Regions from separate parts of the Mesorhizobium sp. WSM4308 genome, predicted to be linked through region 2. Evidence: riboswitches for the same ligand, from Rfam matches in the RefSeq annotation. Region 2 holds a riboswitch; the other holds the start of a gene.
The links. Region 2 has a riboswitch for thiamine pyrophosphate ahead of CK227_RS17965 (YkoF family thiamine/hydroxymethylpyrimidine-binding protein). Riboswitches for the same ligand answer to the same signal wherever they lie in the genome.
Positions count from the first base shown of each region.

Region 1: another riboswitch for thiamine pyrophosphate. It lies ahead of thiB (thiamine ABC transporter substrate binding subunit); the one in region 2 lies ahead of CK227_RS17965 (YkoF family thiamine/hydroxymethylpyrimidine-binding protein).

Region 1 covers NZ_NSFW01000003.1:332,040-339,211, forward strand. Annotated here, with positions in the region: gene CK227_RS07450 (M48 family metalloprotease) at 1-1,058, opposite strand, end outside; gene thiQ (thiamine ABC transporter ATP-binding protein) at 1,317-2,093, opposite strand; gene thiP (thiamine/thiamine pyrophosphate ABC transporter permease) at 2,086-3,702, opposite strand; gene thiB (thiamine ABC transporter substrate binding subunit) at 3,949-4,947, opposite strand; TPP riboswitch at 4,991-5,105, opposite strand; gene CK227_RS07470 (thiamine diphosphokinase) at 5,194-5,838, shown strand; gene CK227_RS37795 (ABC-F family ATP-binding cassette domain-containing protein) at 5,840-7,172, shown strand, end outside.
Region 2 covers NZ_NSFW01000009.1:67,492-74,663, reverse strand. Annotated here, with positions in the region: gene CK227_RS17995 (DUF3309 family protein) at 1-163, opposite strand, end outside; gene CK227_RS17985 (isoprenylcysteine carboxylmethyltransferase family protein) at 718-1,413, opposite strand; gene CK227_RS17980 (ABC transporter substrate-binding protein) at 1,588-2,604, opposite strand; gene CK227_RS17975 (ABC transporter ATP-binding protein) at 2,597-3,364, opposite strand; gene CK227_RS17970 (ABC transporter permease) at 3,361-4,179, opposite strand; gene CK227_RS17965 (YkoF family thiamine/hydroxymethylpyrimidine-binding protein) at 4,223-4,831, opposite strand; TPP riboswitch at 4,822-4,935, opposite strand; gene CK227_RS17960 (hypothetical protein) at 4,930-5,223, shown strand; gene msrA (peptide-methionine (S)-S-oxide reductase MsrA) at 5,327-5,845, opposite strand; gene CK227_RS17950 (glycosyltransferase family 39 protein) at 6,020-7,172, opposite strand, start outside.

The sequences.
Region 1 (7,172 bases), on a different contig from region 2:
CCGCTTCTGATGTAGTCGGTCAGGGCGCGGTTCTTGTCGATCGAAACCCCGTCGAAGCGGATCGCAATGTCGCCCGGCCCGGTCGCCGTCACCGCCGCCGCCGAATTGTCGATGATGAAACCGTCCGGCACCGTGAACGACACGCCGAGACCCGGATGCAGGAAGGTCTCGCCACGCACATAGCCTTCTTCCGGCGTGTCGCCATAGAGCAGGCCGTCTATGCCGGCGAGGAAGGAATCGCGGTCGCGGGTGCCGACGCCGGGCGCGCCGAACTGGCGGGCATGGCGCTGCGCCAGGTCGATGCGCTGCGGCGTGTTGGGGTGCGTCGCCAGGAAGTCGAGGCTGGCGTCGGTGGCGCCGCTGATCGAACGGAAATCGGTATAGGCCGACATCGACTGCAGGAAGCGGCCGGCGGCATAGGGGTCGTAGCCGGCTTCGCCGATCGACTTGATGCCGATGGCGTCGGCCTCGAGCTCCTGGTTGCGCGAGAACTGCGCCAGCCGGAGCTTGCCGCGGATCAAGGCAGCCTTGGCGGTCGGGCTGTCGCCGAGCACATCGGAAACCACTTTGGTCGCCAGGCCTTCCTCGGCCTCCAGCTGCTGACGCTGCAGGCCGTGATTGGCGGTGACGTGGCCCATCTCATGCGCGATGACGGCGGCGAGTTCGGACGAATCATTGGCCAGCGCCAGCAGACCGCGCGTGATGTAGAGATAGCCGCCCGGCAGCGCGAAGGCGTTGACGTTGGGCGAATTGAGGATGGTGATGCGGTAGGTCTGGGTCGGGTTCGCCGACACAACGGTCAGATTGCCGACGACCTTGGCGACCATGCGCTCGAGCTTGGGATCGGAATATTCGCCGCCATAGGTCGCCAGGATGCGCGGATGCTGCGCCTTGGCCAGTTCGGCGAGCTTGTTGTTGGCACTGACATTGTCGACCGTGATCGGCTTGTCGGACGGCTGGAAGCCGGATTCCTGGACTTCCGGAGGCGTGAACATCTGGCAGCTTGCGAGCGTCACGGCAAAGCCGGCCAGCGCCAGAAAGCGCGCTAGCGGGTTCATTCGTAGCTTGTCGACGCCGATCGCCAGAGCGGCTTCCTTTCAGGTCCCGGCGCATGACCAAGAAAATCGGGAGCGATCTTCGGAACCTGTCATGCGCAAATACAAATTTCTACGGCACCCGATGCGCGTCCCCTGGGGCGCGCGGCGGATGCAGTAGGCAAATCACGGCCTGTGCCGGACCAGTAGGGCGGACCTAGCCACACTACTTCTGCCATGGCAAGCAAGCGCCCCTTCGCCTGATACCGGTTTGACCGTAAATTATGTCCGCTTCCGGGCAATATCTCGTGATACGGCATTGCCGGCACCTGCACCGATATAGCGCCGGAACGCCTCCGGACCAGCCCCGGCAAAGAAATCGTCCGCGCTGCCGGTGGCGGCAACGGCGCCATCGTCCAGAAACACCACATTCTGGCCGATGCGGCGGGCGTCCTGTGGCTGGTGCGTGACGAACAGCACCGTCATGCAGCGCTCCGCATGCACACCGGCAACCAGGTCGAGCATATCGTCACGCAAGGCGGGCCCGAGCGAAGCGAAGGGCTCGTCGAGCAGCAGCACCGGGCGATCGCGCACCAGCACGCGCGCCAGGGCGACCCGCTGGCGCTCGCCGCCGGAGAGTTCGCGCGGCAGCCGCTTGTCCTTGCCGCCAAGGCCTGTGCGTTCCAATGCCTCGGCAATGGCGGTTCGATCGGCTTCGGTCAGCCGCAGCGATGGCGAGCGGCCGAGCCCGACATTCTGCTCGACGGAGAGATGCGCAAAAAGGTTGTTTTCCTGAAACACCATCGACACCGGCCGCGCAGCCGGAGGATCGGCGCCGACATCGACACCGCCGATCAGCACACGGCCTGACCGCGGCGTCTCGAAGCCGGCGACGAGGTTGAGCAGGGTCGACTTGCCCGAACCGCTCGGCCCCATGATGGCGGTGATTTCCGCCGCCGCGAAGGCGACATCGAAGGTGAGCGGCACCTCGCCATAGCTGAACGAGACCTTGTCCAGCCGCACCGGAACACCCTTCCCTCTCATCGCCCCGTCAGACATTGCAGACCTTGTCTCGTCCCAGCCAGTCCGCCGCCAGCACCAGGGCGAGGCAAACGAGGCCAAGCAACAGCGCCAGGCCGGCGGCGTCCTCGGTGCGGTAGCTGCCCATGCGCGCCAGGAGAAGGTAAGGCAAGGTCTGCACGGAATCACTGCCGAACAGTGCGATGACGCCGAGATCGCCGAGCGACAGCGCCATGGCGAAGGCGAAGGCGGTGGCGAGCGGCCGCCGCAATGACGGCCAGTCGACCAGCCGCAGCCTCGCCCACCCGGAAATGCCGAGCTGCGCGCAGAGCCGTTCGTGGCGCTCGCTCGCCGCGTCATAGGCGGGACGGACGGCCCGCAGCGCGAAAGGCATAGCCATGACCGCGTTGACGGTGACGACCATGACCGGGGCGATGGCAAAGACATCGCCGGCATGGCGCAGCAGGAGGAACCAGCCGGCTCCGATGACGATCGGCGGCACGACCAGCACAAAACCGGCGCCGGTATCCGTGGCATGTTCGAGCAGTGTTCGTGGACCGGCGCGGCGGTTCAACGCGAGTGCCCGCCGCGCCATGGTCAGCGCCAGCGACAGCATCACCGAAAGCAGCGCCGACAGGAAAGCCAGCACCGCACTGGTCAGCGTCGCCTGCCGGACTGTGGCCTCGCCGGCGAGCCGGCCGAGATCGGCGCCCAAGCCTGCCGAGACGGTCGCGGCCATCGGTCCGACAACGAACAGCAGCGCCAGCACGATGAGCACGGCGTTGAGTGACGCCTCCGTCGTATTGACGGAGAGATAACGGCGCGCCGCCACCGGCAGGTTGGTGTCGCCGACGACATTGGCGCCAAGCCGCGTCAATGCCAGCACCATGACAAAGGTCAGCGCGATCTGCAGCAAGGTCAGGGCGACCGCCCGCGCCGGGTCGAAATCGAAGCGCAGTGCCTGGTAGATGCCGACCTCCAGCGTCGTCGCGGCCGGGCCGCCGCCGAGCGTCAGCACGATGGTGAAGGAGGTGATGCAGAGCATGAAGACCAGCCCGGCGACACCCGGCAGAGCGGCGCGCAGCGTCGGCCATTCGATCAGCCGGAAGGCCGGCCGCGCCGCCATGCCGAGCTGGCTTGCCAGCCGCCACTGGTCGGCGGGAATGGTCTGCAGCGCCTCGAGGAATAGCCGGGTCGCCAACGGCAGGTTGAAGAAGACGTGGGCCACGAGAATGCCGGACAAGCCATAGATGCCTGGCCAACCCTGGCCGCCGACGGCGCTGAACAGCCCGGCGAAATAGCCGGCACGGCCGTACAGCGCCAGTATGCCAAGCGCCGCGACGATCGCCGGCAGCGCCAGAGGCACGGCGAAGAGCTGCAGGATGAAGGCGCGGCCGAAGAAACGCGGATGCCGCGACAGGGCGCGCGCCACCACCAGCGCCGGGATAACCGAAAGCAGGGTCGAGAGGGTGGCCTGCCAGAGCGTGAAGCGCACAACGCGCAGCAGATAGGGATCGAAGGCCACCCAGGCTCCCGAGAAATCGTGAGCGCCTTCGACAAGCAGCCCGGCAAACGCGCCGCCGATCAGCAGCGTGATCGCGCCGAGCGCAATGATGCCAGCGCTGGCGCGGGGATCAGCGCGTTGCACGATCGACCGCCAGTCTCCGCATAGCGACACTTATAGAAGGTTGCGTTCCTTGGCGCCCCCCTCTGTCCTGCCGGACATCTCCCCCACAAGGGGGGAGATTGGCTGTTTCAGCGCCTCGCTCATACCTATAGCGTCGGCGATTGGCGAAATCACCGATAGCATTCGATCTCCCCCCTTGTGGGGGAGATGTCCGGCAGGACAGGGGGGGGCGCCGTAGAGCACTCATCTTTCGATCATATGGCCAAACTATTTGCTCATCACCGCCAGCCATTCATCCACCCAGGCCTTGCGGTTGGCGGCAACCTCCTCGGGGCTGAACAGCAGGGTCTTGGCCGGCTTGACCAGTTTGTCGAAGGCCGGGTTGAGCGGTTTGTCGGTCTTGCCTGCCGGGAACATCCAGTTGGTCTCGGGAATGGCATCCTGGAATTTCGGCCCGGTCATGAAGGCGATGAATTTTGCAGCCAGCGGGTTCTTGGCTCCGGTCGTGGTGATGCCCGCGACTTCGATCTGCAGATATTCGCCTTCCTCGAAGGAAGCGGCCTGGTAGCGCTGCGTGTTCTCGGCGACCATGTGATAGGCCGGCGAGGTCGTGTAGGACAGCACCATCGGCGCCTCGCCCTTGGTGAACAGGCCATAGGCCTCGCTCCAGCCCGGCGTCACGGTCAGCACCTTCGTCTTGAGCTTGGCCCAGGCTTCCGGCGCCTTGTCGCCATAGACCGACTTCACCCACAACAGCAGGCCGAGACCCGGCGTCGAGGTGCGCGGATCCTGGATGACGATCTTGTCGTCGGCGCTGCCTTCGACCAGTTCCTTCAGGCTCTTCGGCGGCGTTTTCAGTTTTTCGGTGTCATAGACGACGGCGAAGTAGCCGTAGTCGAAGGGAACAAAAGTATCGTCGCTCCAGCCACCCGGCACGTTGATATCGGAGACCGCGCCATGCGGGGCAAACAACCCGCTGGCCTTGGCATCGGCGGTGAGATTGGTGTCGAGGCCGAGCACGATATCGGCCTTGGTCGACGCGCCTTCGAGCTTGACGCGGTTGAGCAGGGCCACACCATCGGCGACCGAGACGAACTCGACGTCGCAGCCGCATTCGGCCTCGAATTCCTTCTTCACCACCGGGCCTGGACCCCAGTCGGCGGTGAAGCTCTCATAGGTGTAGACGGTGAGCTTGTCCTTGGCCAAGGCCGGCCCGGACAGCGCCACGACCATGGTCGAGACAAGAGCGTATAAAAGCGTGCGCATCGGCGCCTCCTTCGTTCGAATTGAAAGGAATTGAGGCGTCGGACTATCCGAAACGTCTAATCCCTCCGCCGGTACAAACCGGATCAGGTTCAGCGGGTTGGCGAGACTGCCTCTCAGCCGGTCCGCGAAGATCGCGTCCGGCACCCCGTTAGAGCGTTTTGACACATAGGCCGGGCCGGGGAACCGCGCAAGTGGCAGTTTGCCGGCCTTCCGTTTCCGCTGCCGGGCTGGTACAGGCCACCGGATATGAGCACATTCACCATTCTGCTTGGCGGCGATCTCATCCGCACGCCCCGGCTCGACCGCCAGGTCGAAGGCTCGCGCGTCATCGCCGCCGACGCCGGCATCGGCCATGCGCGGCTTCTGGGTCTTGTGCCTGAATTGTGGGTGGGCGATTTCGATTCCGTGCCGGCCGACCTGCCTGACGATCTCGCCGCCGTGCCGCGCCGGACCTTTCCGGCGGAGAAGGACAAGACCGACGGCGAACTGGCCATCGCGGCCGCACTCGAGCGCGGCGCGACCAGCCTGGTGCTGGCGGGCGCGTTCGGCGGCAAGCGCGCCGACCACGCTTTCCTGCATCTGGCGCTCGCCCTGCGCCTGGCCGAGGCCGGAACGGAGGTGCTGTTGACCAGCGGCGCCCAGGAAGGCGTACCCTTGGCGTTGGGAACGGCCGGCTTCGACTATGCCGACGGCACGCTGTTTTCGATCCTCGGCTTTTCCGAGCTTGTCGGCCTGACCGTCACGGGCGCCAAATGGCCGCTCGACCAGGTCGAAGTGGCCTTCGGTTCGTCGCTGACCATCTCCAACGAGGTCAAGGGCCGCCTCGACATCGCGCTCGGCCACGGCCGCGCGCTGCTGCTCGCTCATCCCTATCCACTACCTGAAAGCTGACATGGCCCCGCCCCTTCTCAATCTCGACGGGATAAAACTGACCTTTGGCGGCGCACCGCTGCTCGACGGCGCCGCCTTGACCGCTTCGGCTGGTGACAAGATCGCGCTGGTCGGCCGCAACGGGTCCGGCAAATCGACGCTGCTCAAGATCGCCGCCGGCCTGATCGAGCCGCAGGATGGCGAGGTGTTCCGCCAGCCCTCGGCAACCGTCCGCTATCTGCCGCAGATGCCCGACATGGAAGGTTTCGCCACCGTGCGCGCCTATGTCGAGGCGGGGCTTGGGCCAGCCGACGATCCTTACCGCGCCTCCTATCTGATGGAGCATCTTGGTCTCACCGGCGAGGAACGGCCGAGCGATCTCTCAGGCGGCGAGGCCAGGCGCGCAGCCCTGGCCCGTGTCATGGCGCCGGAGCCTGATATTCTGTTGCTTGACGAGCCGACCAACCATCTTGACCTGTCGGTCATCGAATGGCTGGAAGAAGAGCTCGTGCGCACCTCCTCGGCGCTCATCGTCATCTCGCACGACCGCCGTTTTCTCGAGCGCGTGTCGCGCGCCACTGTCTGGCTCGACCGTGGCCAGACCCGCAGGCTGGACAAGGGCTTTGGCCATTTCGAGGAATGGCGCGACCAGGTGCTGGAAGAGGAAGAGCGCGAGCAGCACAAGCTTGGCCGCCAGATCGTGCGCGAGGAGCACTGGCTGCGCTATGGCGTGACCGCACGGCGCAAGCGCAACATGCGCCGCTTGGGCGAGCTGCAGACCATGCGTCAGCGTTTTCGCGGCCATCGCGGCGCCGAAGGTACCGCGACCATGGTGGCGAGCGACGCCGCCGAATCCGGCAAGCTGGTGATCGAAGCGAAGAACATCGAGAAGAGCTTTGGCGACCTCACCGTGGTCAAGGGCTTCTCGACCCGCATCCAGCGCGGCGACCGCATCGGCCTCGTCGGACCGAATGGCGCCGGCAAGACGACGCTTTTGAAGATGCTGACCGGCGAATTGGCGCCGGATGCCGGCTCGGTGCGGCTCGGCACCAATCTGGAAATCGCCACGCTCGACCAGAAGCGCGAGGCGGTCGATCCGCAGGAGACGCTGGCGCAGTACCTCACCGACGGGCGTGGCGAGAATCTGGTCATCAATGGCGAGCAGCGTCATGTCGTCTCCTACATGAAGGATTTTCTGTTCAAGCCGGAGCAGGCCCGCACACCGGTGCGCGAACTGTCCGGCGGCGAGCGGGCGCGGCTGATCCTGGCGCGCGTGCTGGCGCGGCCGGCGAACCTCCTGGTGCTCGACGAGCCGACCAACGATCTCGACATGGAGACACTGGAACTGCTGCAGG
Region 2 (7,172 bases):
AGATGCGCCCTAGTACGACGAGGATGATGATGATCAGCAGCACAAGCCCGAGCCCGCCGCCGCCATAGTAGCCGGTTCCATAAAACGGCCCGCCGCCGAGCCCGCTAAAGCCGCCAAGCAGCGCGAGGACAAGAAGGATGATGAGTATTGTGCCTAAGGTCATGGTTCCCGCTCCCGTGGGCGCTGGTGCGCCGGTTTCGAACACCGTCACTTGCGGTGTTTCGAAAATGAGAACGTTCGAGCCGCCTTACCGTTCCGCCCCTAATGTTCGCCGGCGAAGGAAGGATCCGATACCCCGACAGATACGGGGTAGGAATTGACAGCGCCCGACACGCGGGAAGCCCGCCCGAGAGACGGGCTTCCGAACGGCCGGAGGTCAGACCGTCAAAAAGGTTCACGCCGATTGGGCACGTCGATTCCTGGCGCCCCTGGCTTCAGCGACGGGCGATCAAAAGGCAGAGCTGACGCAGGTCGCGATCATAGCTGCCCTCGCTGCTGAGCACGTCGACACAGCGCTTCTTCATGCGCGCCACCTGGCTGTTGGACATCTGGGCCACGACGCCCGGCAGGCTTGGATGATTGGGATTGCTCGCGTACGAGGGATTGCTCGAGCTGGACGGATTGCTTGGATTGGTTCCGCCACCAATGCCGACGCGCGGACCGGTATGGCGACCGACCGATCGCGGACCCCAGCCTCTTCAATCGACAATCCTGCCCTTAAAACAGGCGGTAGAACAGCCTGTAGCGCACACGTTCCATGTAAGCGCGATACTCCGGTTCGGCGGCCAAAAGGGCCTCCTCGCGCAGGATGCGATACAGCTGCATGTAGGTGATTACCGCATAGACAGCGAGGTTGTGGAAGGAAAAGGCCGACAGCAGATAAAGCACATGGCCGGCGAGGTAGCCGGCATAGATCGGGTGCCGCACAATCCGGTAGGCGCCGCCCGTCATCACGCCGCGATTGCCAGGCAGGATGGCAAAGGAACGGCCAAGCGATATCTTGCCCCAGATGACGAACAACAGCGCAACAAACTGCAGCGGCGCGGCGAAATAGACCGGAACAAGCGCTATGCCAGGCTGGAGGCTGATCAACGCGACACCGAAACTGGCGGTCACGGAGACGACGACCGTAAGCGGATTCCAGTCACGCGTCACCGGACGCCGCGACAGAAGCAGCCAGGTGAAAGTGAGGATCTCGGAAATCGCCACCAGCGCGGCGTTGATCCGGGTCGGGTCCTCCACGAGCTGGGACATGCCGCGATAGACGAACAGCCCCGCGCAGGCCAGGGCACAGAGGCGAAAAAAGCCTTCGCGCAGATCGACCAGTATGTCACGCTTTCGCGCCGCGGAGAAAAATCCGCCCTCATTATTATGCGAAAACGCTTCACTTTTTGACGTGAGCAACGCAAACACCCCGATGATCCCTCGAAGCGACCATTGCACGCAACCATTGCCGGGGGGTTAACCGGGACGATCGGATCGGCATCAAACGGGACAACTCCTGCGAAAGCATGCGGGTGCGGGACGCCCCCCGCATGCGAACCTAACGGAACAGGCCGTCCGATACCGGGTGATGCTTGTCCAGCCTCATCCCAAATTCAGATTTACGAAATACTTCGTGAAATCAGGGCGCTGCGTCAGGATCTTACCATCAGCGTCGCGCAAGATGCCCGCTTTGAAGAGATAGTCGCCGATGGCGTCCATCTTGGCCGGATCCATCGTGCCGATGGCGCCGTTCTTCGCGCGCAGATAATGCCCGTCGATCAGCGCCTTCAGCGACGCCTCGATCAACGCCGGACTGGTCAAGGCATCCTTGTTGGCGGCGATCAGCAGCGCTGCGGCTTCGGCTGGATGATCGATGGTGAACTGATAACCGCGCCGCGTTGCCTGAATAAAAGCCGACGCCAGTGCCGGGTTTGCTTTGAGATAGGCTTCGCTCGAGGAGATCAGCGTCGTATGCTCGTCGGGCACACCGTAGTTGGCATAGACGAAGCTGCGCTGCTTGATGCCTTTGAGTTCGGCCTCGACGCCCTCCCAGGTCGAGACTTCGAGCGTGAAGTCGACAGAGCCATTGGCCAGCGCTTCATAGGCGGAAGTGCCGAGCGTCACCCCTTCGAAATTGCCCTTGCCGCCGTCATGGCGGATGATGGTCGAGATCAGTGCGTTTTCCCAGGCGCTGCCGAAACCGCCATAGGTCAGGCCGTCAAGGTCCTTCGGACTTTTGATCTCGCTGCGCGCCGCATTGAAGACCACGCGGCCGGTTTCCGACTGCACCACGGCGTAGACGGCCTTCAAGTCGGCCCCGGCGGTCTTCTGGGTGAACAGGCTGATGGTGCCGTTGATGCCGAAATCGGCAACGCGGTTGGCGACGAGCGTGCCGGCGCCGGTATCACTGTAGGGCAAAATGTCGACCTCGAGGCCGGCCTCGCGGTAAAATCCCTTGTCGCGGGCGACGAACAGCCCGATGTGGTTGGTGTTGACAGTCCAGTCCAGCGCGACGGTGATTTTTTGCGTGGCGGCGAAGACACGGCTCGCTCCGGCGATCAGCGGAAGACCGCTGGCAAGGGTGAGCAGCAAAGCCTGCCGGCGTGTCAGATCAGTCATGGTCATGTCCTTTGGATGGTTGGGGGTTGAGCAAGATGTCGAGGATCTCGGCCTCGAGTGCGCCGGCCTGTTGCGCGGCGGCGCCGGTCGGATCGCGCGGACGCGGCAAGGGCACCGTGATCTCGCGCAGCACACGGGCCGGGCGCGCCGACAGCACATAGATGCGGTCGGACAGGAACACCGCCTCGCGCACATCATGGGTGATCAGCAGCGCCGTCCAACGATGGTGCCGCCACATCTGCTCGAGCCAGCGCTGCATGGCCGCGCGGGTCAGTGCGTCGAGCGCGCCAAACGGCTCGTCGAGCAAAAGCATGTCGCGCTCCTGCACCACGGTGCGCAAAAGCGCCGCGCGCTGGCGCATGCCGCCGGAAAGCTGTGCCGGAAAATGCCGCTCGAAGCCGGCAAGCCCGAACTCGGCAAGCAGCGGCGCGACCCGCGCCCGCGCCGCCTGGCGTCCGACGCCTTGCACTTCCAGCCCGAGTGTCGTGTTGTCGAGGATGCGCCGCCACGGCATCAGGGCGTCGCGCTGCGGCATGAATGCGAAATGCCGGCCATGGTCGTCGAGCGGCATGTCGTCGAACAACATCTCGCCTTCGCCATGCTCGGCACCCGTCAGAAGCTGGAACAGCGTCGACTTGCCGGCACCCGAAGGCCCAAGGATCGAGACGAATTCGCCGGCACCGACGCTGAGCGAAATGTCGGCGAGCACGTCGAGGCCGCCAAACGCCTTGCGCACATGCCGCAATTCGAGCCGGCTCATCGCCCCGGCCCCTTCCCTGCCGGCTGGCGGTCGATCCGTTCCCAGGGCATGGCGAGGCGCTGCAAGAGCGCCGTCAGCCCAAACAGGATCAGCGTGAGTGCGGCACTGACGCCGACCGCGGCCAGCACCAGATCGGGGCGGAAATTGTTCTTGGCGTTGAGCATGTAGATGCCTAGTCCCTTGGCCGCACCGGCATATTCGGCGAAGATGGCGCCGACCACGGCATAGGTGATGGATATCCGCAGGCCGGCGAAGAAATACGGCAGTGCCGAAGGCAGCCGCGCCAGCACGAAGACACGCCAGCACCCTGCCCCCATGGCGCGCAGCATCTGACCGATCTCCACCTCGGTCGCCTCGTAGCCCTGCACCAGAGCCACCAGCATCGGGAAGAAGGTGACCAGTGCCACCAGCATGATCTTCGGCGTCAAACCGAAGCCGAACCACAACACCACCAGCGGCGCGATGGCCACCAGCGGCAAGGTCTGGCTGACGATGAAGACAGGAAACAGCGCCCGCCGCAGCGGCTGGAAGAAGTCGACCAGCATAGACAGCGCGAAAGCGGCGCCGAGCGAGCAGGCAAAGCCCATCAGCGTGGCGCGGATGGTGGGAATGGCGTTGTCGATCAGCGCCTCGCGATTGAGCATTGCCTGTTCGAAGACGCGCGACGGCGCCGGCAGGATCGTCGGTTTGATGCCGGAATAATTTGCGTAGAGTTCCCAGGCCACGAGCAGCAACCCGACCGACATCACGGCCGGTGCTGCCTTGGCGAAGAGACCCGCGAGCTGCCGCGGGCGGCTTGACGACGATGAGACCAAGAGAGGATAACCTTGACGGCCGCGCGACGAAGGCGCGTTCTGTTCAGACAGCGGTGGGGCTGTTGGCGGAAACCGTGACGTCAAGGGTTACGTGGCCGGCGCCCGGCCCGAAGCGGCAGAAGGCTTCATTCAGCGCCGAAAAGATCGCGCCGGTATCGCCGCGCAGTTTGGTGCAGAAGTTCTTGGAGCGATCGTAGACGCCGGACTGTTTCAGGAAATCGATGCAGCCATAGATCTCATCCATGTGGTCGCCGGTGCCCATCACATAGAGCGAGAATTGCGCCGCCGCCGGCTGGCCGGTGGCAGCAGCATTGCGCACGGCGGTGATGGCGGCTTCCTTGCGCGGCCCGAGCGGCCCGACAGGCCCGCCAAACGCGTCGGAGCGGCAGATCGGATCGTCCGGCTCGCCGGGACAGCCGCGCGAAATGGCGGCCGACAGCACGCAATGCTTGCCGCTCCGCGCCGCCGCCACGAACAGGTCGCGCAGCGCCGGGAACAACACTTCGGGTGGCCCGACCAGCAAGGTCGAGATGTCGTCGGTCTCGATACGGAGCCTGTCCCGGTAGGGGTCGAGCGCGCCGAGCGCGCCCAAGATGACACCGACGAAATCGTCGGCCATGGGATAAAGGGAAATCTGTGCGCCTGAAAACATCGCCCGCCTCGCTCCGCTGGTATTACCCAGATCAGCTTCTAGGGTCTGTGGGCTTGCCGCCCCCGTCTCAGCCCCGACCGTACGGAGCACCCCTGTGGATGAGCGCGTTAAAGCACCATTCCAACGGAAGGGGAAGCCGTTTTTTCAGCGCACCGGGCCAAAAGCGTTGCACCAGCAACACCGCAAACGCCATGGATGGGTCCGGCGGCAGCGGCCGGTCAGTGACTGTAGACCCGAGCACGCCGGCTTCGCCCGATACGGTCGATCCGGCAATTACCAACAGCACGACCATCGCGCCGGGCGACATGAACTCCGATGCGGATCGCAATTGCCCGACCAATCCGCAAGGCGCGCAGTCCGATGCCAACGGCAACGCGACGGCCCCACCGTGAACGACAACAACTGCGGCAAGTAAGTGATTGCCCAAACTGAAAAAGCCGCCGGACATCCGGCGGCTTTTCGATATCATTCCCAACGATGCTTTTTGCCCAATCGTTAGGATGCGGCCTTCTCGCGAACCGGCAGCTTCCAGCCCGGCCTGACGAAGTGGCAGGTGTAGCCGTTTGGATATTTCTCCAGATAGTCCTGATGCTCGGGCTCGGCATCCCAGAAGGCACCGGCCGGCGCGACTTCCGTGACGACCTTGCCTGGCCACAGGCCGGAGGCATCGACATCGGCAATGGTATCTTCGGCGACGAGCTTCTGCTCGTCGCTCGTATAGTAGATCGCCGAACGGTAGCTCAACCCGACATCATTGCCCTGGCGGTTGCGCGTCGTCGGGTCGTGGATCTGGAAAAAGCGCTCCAGCAGCGTGCGATAGCTGATCACTGCCGGATCGAAATTGATCTCGATGGCTTCGGCATGGGTGCCGTGGTTGCGATAGGTGGCGTTGGCCACATCGCCGCCACTATAGCCGACGCGCGTGGAGATGACGCCGGGATAGCGCCGTATCAGATCCTGCATGCCCCAGAAACAGCCACCGGCAAGCACTGCGCGTTCGGTCGAAGTCGCCATGTCACGTCTCCTCAAAAAGCAATTCCAGCTCATGCGAGCGTTTCCCGCCCGGAATTGCGCAGACAAAATTGGATTTCCCAATAGATGGGCATTGTCGTCCGCTTCGTCCAGTCGCGTGGAAACAACGCGGCCATGAACGAACGATATCACGACGCGATCGGGGATCGAACCGTTTCAGTTGGGCAGATGCCGGGTCGGGCTGTCGACGGCAAGCTGCGGATAGAGCGTGCCCGGCGGAATGGCAGCAAAGCTGATTGCCAAAGGCGGCGCCGTGCGCGACCAATTGAAAAGAACGGTCTTGACCGGGAGGTTGCCCAGCCATGTCCGCAACTGCGGCGGCACGCCATGTCCTCGCCAAACCATCAGCATGCCGTGGTCGCGCAAGCGCTGCCTGGTGATCCAGGGCGCCAACCGGGTGTCAAGATCGGTGAAGATCGACGGCTTGTCATAGGCATTGAGGCCAGCCAGCAAGGCCACCTGGGTATCGCCGCCGACAATGTCGAGCCGGCCGGGCGCCGCCGCGTGCCAGACCGCCTCGGCCTCGTCCGCGATCGGCTCCGCCGGCCAGCAGACGGCATCCAAGCGCCCCCGCACATTGCAGCCCGTCCAGCGCAGCGCAGCATAGGCGCCCGACACGGTGACGATGCAGAGGAACGCGCAGATCGCCAGCCTTCGCATCTCGATGGCGCCGAGCCGGTGGCCGAGGAAGGCCAGCACCGTGACACCGACAAGATTGTACATCGGCGCGCCCCAGGACTCGCCGGTGCCAATGAACAACGAGGCCACCATGATCAGGGTCCCCGGGCCGAGCCCCATCCACACGAGATAGACCAGAATGCTGCGCTCGACGGGCACTTCGGGGGCGGGCGAGCGCCGCAGCAGGCCTGATATTGCCAGCACCAGAAGAAGGCCGGAGAGTCCGGCCATCTGGACACCTATGTAATAAAGGCGCGCCCGGTGTTCGGCCACCCATTGGTCGCGGGCGGCGAAATAGGTCAGCGGCAGGAAATCGATGCGGTAGAGCGCGATGGCCAGCGGTGTGGCAACGGCGAGAAAAACGGCAAGGCCGAGCCATGGCCAGGGCGTCGCCAGCCGGCTGCGCGCGCGTGCGTCGCGCAACAGCCAGAGCGCGCCGAAGGCAAGCAGCAGGCCGGTGGAGAACTTGGCATAGAGCCCGACGCCCGACACCAGTCCAAGCGCCAGCCACCAGCCCGGCCCGCCGCCACGGCCGGCGCGCCAGAGCAGCCAGCAGATGGCCGCCCAGAACGGCATCTGCGCGTAGTCATGATTGAATTGCGGGGTCGGCCAGCCGAAGAAATAGAGCGAC